2 regions of the Shewanella mesophila genome follow, and region 2 is predicted to be linked to the other one. Evidence: riboswitches for the same ligand, from Rfam matches in the RefSeq annotation. Region 2 holds a riboswitch; the other holds the start of a gene.
What was found. A riboswitch is a leader RNA that binds a small molecule or an ion and turns the genes downstream of it on or off. The one in region 2 is predicted to bind cobalamin.

Region 1: linked by a shared signal. The riboswitch ahead of K0I73_RS15295 (ABC transporter ATP-binding protein) and the one ahead of K0I73_RS04470 (TonB-dependent receptor) in region 2 are both predicted to bind cobalamin.

Annotation. Positions count from the first base shown of each region.
Region 1 is NZ_CP080421.1:3,446,873-3,449,346, forward strand. Features, by position in the region: gene K0I73_RS15290 (FecCD family ABC transporter permease) at 1-360, opposite strand, end outside; gene K0I73_RS15295 (ABC transporter ATP-binding protein) at 360-1,247, opposite strand; cobalamin riboswitch at 1,367-1,558, opposite strand; gene K0I73_RS15300 (histidine phosphatase family protein) at 1,690-2,292, opposite strand.
Region 2 is NZ_CP080421.1:1,002,153-1,004,626, reverse strand. Features, by position in the region: gene K0I73_RS04470 (TonB-dependent receptor) at 1-842, opposite strand, end outside; cobalamin riboswitch at 943-1,159, opposite strand; gene K0I73_RS04465 (DUF805 domain-containing protein) at 1,353-1,703, opposite strand; gene K0I73_RS04460 (hypothetical protein) at 1,896-2,321, opposite strand; gene K0I73_RS04455 (pepsin-like aspartyl protease) at 2,445-2,474, shown strand, end outside.

The sequences.
Region 1 (2,474 bases), 1.9 Mb from region 2:
TACCGCACCAAACGAGGCGCCCGAAGAGATCCCAAAGAGATAGGGATCGGCAAGGGGATTTCGCGTAACGGTTTGCAATACCGTACCCGCTATCGCAAGACCAAAGCCCGCGATAAAAGCCAGCAGAATACGTGGCAATCGCAGCTCCATCACAATCCGCGATGTCACGCTGCCGCTTGACTCACCGCTTAGCGCGCCAACAATGGCATCAATAACCTGTTTGACACCTATCTCGGCCGCACCAAAACTGGCGGCAAAAATAGGGGTTAACAGAGAAAAGAGGGCAATCAATACCGCGAACAGTATGACTCGCTCTACCCTATTTGCGCCCAAGGAGCGCTGCATTACCTTGGTGATCATCAGCCCTTACCCTCCTTCAGATCGCTCTTTGTGAGAAATCTGCCATTGGCTGAGGTAACGCCTATCGCGTCACCATGGACTAGGTCACCTTGCTCGCCTAGATGGGAATAACCGTAAAAATAGTTAATCTGCGGATTACCATGTTGTGGATGGGGTAATACCTGACAGCATACGCCAAAGACCTCACCAATCTGCTGCTCTGTAAGCACCTCTGCAGGCGAGCCTTGGATCACCGATCGCCCTCTATTAAGCAGCAATAATTGATCACACAAGGCACTGGCTAAATTCAGATCGTGAATAGAGATCACCACGGTAATATCTAAGGATCGCAGTAGTTCTAAGATCTGGATTTGGTAACGAATATCGAGGTGATTTGTCGGCTCATCGAGGATCAATAACTTAGGCCGTTGCACTATGGCTCGAGCAATCAATGCCCGTTGTTTTTCGCCGCCCGAAAGTTGCTCATAAGATTGATTCGCCAGCTCACTCAAACCAACCGTGGCAAGCGCATGACGTACCTGCACCTTATCTTGCTCGCTTGTGAGGGAAAATGCGCCTTTATGGGGCGTGAGTCCTAAGGCAACTAACTGCGCCGTCGTCATATCGAAATGATGGGGCGTATCTTGCAAAACCACAGCCACTTGCTGTGCAAACGCCTTAGCCGATAGATCGCCAACGGAATGACCAAATAGACAGATATCGCCTTTACTGGGAGTCAAATATCGGTAAAGGCAACGCAATAGCGTCGATTTACCTGCGCCATTAGGGCCGATGATCCCAAGCATTTTACCTTGGGACAGCGACACGCTGACATCTGACAAAATTTGGCGTTCGCCGCTGTGCCAGCATAAACCTTGTGCGGATAAGGCAGAAACGTCTTTAATCACGGGCACCAACCCAAGGTGCGGTCTTAATGCACAGGTATAGCGCTGCAATAGATGAAGACAGGGCAATAGCCCAAAATGTAATGGTCATGAGTAGCTCCCTCAAGTCACCCGCTTGAGTCATAAGGCTATAAAGTAAGGCAGGTATCCTGACTCGTGGTTAACCTAAGGTATTAGCAGCCTTATTTAACACACTCACAGTTGCGGGCACAGTTTGGGCTGATGGCAGTTTGCCTTCCCAATTCCCTATTAAGTTTGAGTTGCTCGTCTCTTTAGCAGAGGCGAATCTCAACACCTTACTCTCGACATCTTTCGCTACTGAAATTTCGCTATTGAAAGACACCTAAAAATTGTTGGTTATTATGCGGCATTTCAAACAAGAGACAAGCACTAGCTGTCGTGCCATCAAACAAGCACAGCCCCGCTACCACTTACCTCCTATGATTCAGCCCCAATGCAGTCGCCAAAACCCCTTGCCATCGTCAGCTCTGTAATGGGTAATTTTAACCACACAGGCATACTCAAGACTCATTCGAGTATAGAAGCCTACCGACTTAGTGACTCCCAAGGCCTTGGACATTAAATAACGAATAACGCCACCATGAGTGATAAGTAATAACTTCTCACCACTGTACTGACTAACGAGATCATCGACCAGCTCATCGAGGCGCAGTTCAAAGGCCGACATAGCTTCACCTTCAGGTAAAGGATATTGCCAAGGATCTTGCCAATAAGCCGTTAACTCTTCGCCATGCTCTTCGTGTAATACCGGGATTTCATGGCCATCCCAACGGCCAAAGTAGATCTCCTTTAGGCGTTCATCAAAGCGCATGCTCATCCGTCTTTTACTGGCGATATGTTCGGCAAAACTGGCGCAGCGGATTAAAGGCGAACTCACTACTCTGTCAACGGCTTCGGGCAACTTAGCATAGGCCAACTGCATCTGTGCAAAACCGATTTCAGTCAGCTGAACATCGCAATGGCCTCGCAGCAGATTACCACCTTCACATTCGCCATGACGCATCAAATAAAGCGTTGTTTGAGTCATATTAAAACAGGATCGACTTGCTTGAGTGTAATACTTAAGGAGGATACTCTTAACCGATAACACATTGCAATACATGATGATTAAGCTTTTGATAATTTACAAAAATCTATAGCAATATCCATTTAATCAATCGCCTAGGTACAGTCTCTTCATTGCCTAAATCGCTTATAACTTAGCTAGGT
Region 2 (2,474 bases):
CCCGCTCTCACCGCACTGGTCATTTCGTGTTGAACATCATCGGGATAAAATGAGTTGGCTTGACGCGGGTTTTGCTCAAACTGTTCTTTAGTTAATGACCCTGCTAATTCACGTTCGTTGTCGTAGTAACTGGTCTCAACAAAGAAACGGTCGGTGTCATCTTGATATTGCAGGCGGCCTAAAATCGATGCGGTTTCATTGGCGTTATGGTCGCGATAGTTATCACCTTGGTTGTAACTACCTGCGGCGTAAAGTCGCCATTTATCATTAATAGCAACCGAGACATCGGCCTGACCTTCATAGGTATCAAAACTGCCACCAGAAACACGAATACTGCCGCCAGCGCTATTTGGCGCCTTAGTGATAATATTGATCACACCGCCCACAGCTTGGTCGCCATAAAGCACACCAGCACTACCCGATAAAATTTCAACCCGCTCTATTTGATTGAGTGGAATTGCATTTATGGCTGGCGCAGCAATATCGATATTGTTCAAGCGACGACCATCGATCAAAATCAAGGTATTGTTGGCAGCCTGATCTGCGCTAAAACCACGCATAGCAAACACCGCACCAGAGTTTGAATCTGAGATTTGAATACCGCTTTGACCGCGCAGCACATCCGTCAAGCTAGTCGCACCGCTCATCTCGATAGCGGCCGCATCAATCACATTCACATTGGCTGCGATATTGAGCGGGGTTGATTCGCTTCGACCAATAATAGTAATAGTCTCATCAACCTTGGTCGCTGTTGGGGTAAGGTGTTCGGCAGCCTGCAGTGGTGCTGAAACAGATAATATGCCACCGAGTAGTACGGCAATTTTTGTAGGTTTGGTACCCATTTTCCTTTAACTCCTAAAAGGGAAACGGGGCAGTAAGTCACGGTAAATAACACCAGAAGCAGGTGAAAATTATCGCATTTCGAGATCTGCCCGCCGAAATCTCAAAATCACCTAATGGGCCGGTCTCCGGACTGAGGATAAGTACAAAAAGCGAATCACTTTTGATACGACAAGATTGGATTTTTTAACGCTTCAATTCAGCGCACCCAACTTTCACCTTTCACCGTTGCGGGGGCAGTGCCAGATTTTCACAGGCTTCCCGATTATCCCAATTACACACAGCACATAGTTGGGCACCACAAAAGATTAACTAGAATTTGCTTGCCTTTAATCAACCATCTATAACATTGCAATCCATACAAGGTCATTTACGACTATCAAAAACGAGGCCATTATAGACGTCTAAACGTATAAATGTCTAATGACTTGTACCGACAATAACACCATAAAATAACAGACAAAGACGATAAAAAAAGGAGGCCTAAGCCTCCTTATAATGACGATATACAATTAAGCCGCAGCAAATGCTTTGGGATTGCCACCATATTCGTTGTCTTCGACGCTGTCTTGTACATAAAAAATAATAAGTACGATGGCACCAATAAGTGGAATTAGGTTGAGTAACTGCCACCAACCTGAACGTCCAGTATCGTGTAAACGTCGCGCCGAAATAGACAAGCTGGGGATTAACATCACCAAAGAGAATATCGTTGTTAATGCAAAGCTCCCGAGTATGCCATCGACCACGGCCAGCACGACGTAAAAGATAAAGTAAAACAAAATATACATCCAAAACTCTGTTCTACGTGCGCGACCTGTAAAATCGGCAAACTTTTTAAACGCACCAATAAAATGTTCCATATTATTCCTTTTGTTTACGTAAAATAAAATACTCAATAAGGATCCAAGAGTTATCCAATAGCTCCATTCACCCCACAGCACGCCAATACTATATTAATAATTAAAAAATTTTAATTTAATTTTAATGACAATAAAGTTTAAGACCTTAGATAGACTTGATATAACAATTCCCATACCAAGGATAAAGTGGCCTTAGCGCAGAGTGCTAATATCAGCCACCATCTTAAGTGGCGGCGTAACGGAAAAATGAGCAGTAGAAAGCAAGGCATCCCCTCGAGCGGAACGATGTAATAAAAACAGATCCTCATTGCCAGCAATCACAGTGTAATAACCTATCTCTCCCATAGCCATGCCCTGCTCACTCTCGCCTCTGTGAGCATGAGACATTTTTGAACACGTCAGCATTGCACTGAAGCTCTGTTTTCCCTCAATCGATGATGGCTCCAGTTTTTGATACTGAGTTTCGCCCTCACAAACCTGTTGGTAGTTACTGGCGAAAGTGTCGAGGAAAACCTCTGGTTCTATGGCGCTGGCTAACCCTTTGAAGGCCTGAATGCAGTAGAGTGACGACCAACTGGTGAGTAATTCCTGCTGGGGTACAAATTCTGCGGAAAACATATTGCCATCATTAACAACGACACGACAGGCTGCTTAAACTATCATTTGATCCCCGCTATAGGATCGCGTAAAACAATCACTGATATTTCCACTATGCCAACGTCCCACGCACAAAGGATACCAATGAGTTCAAACAAGATTTCGCCCCGTACC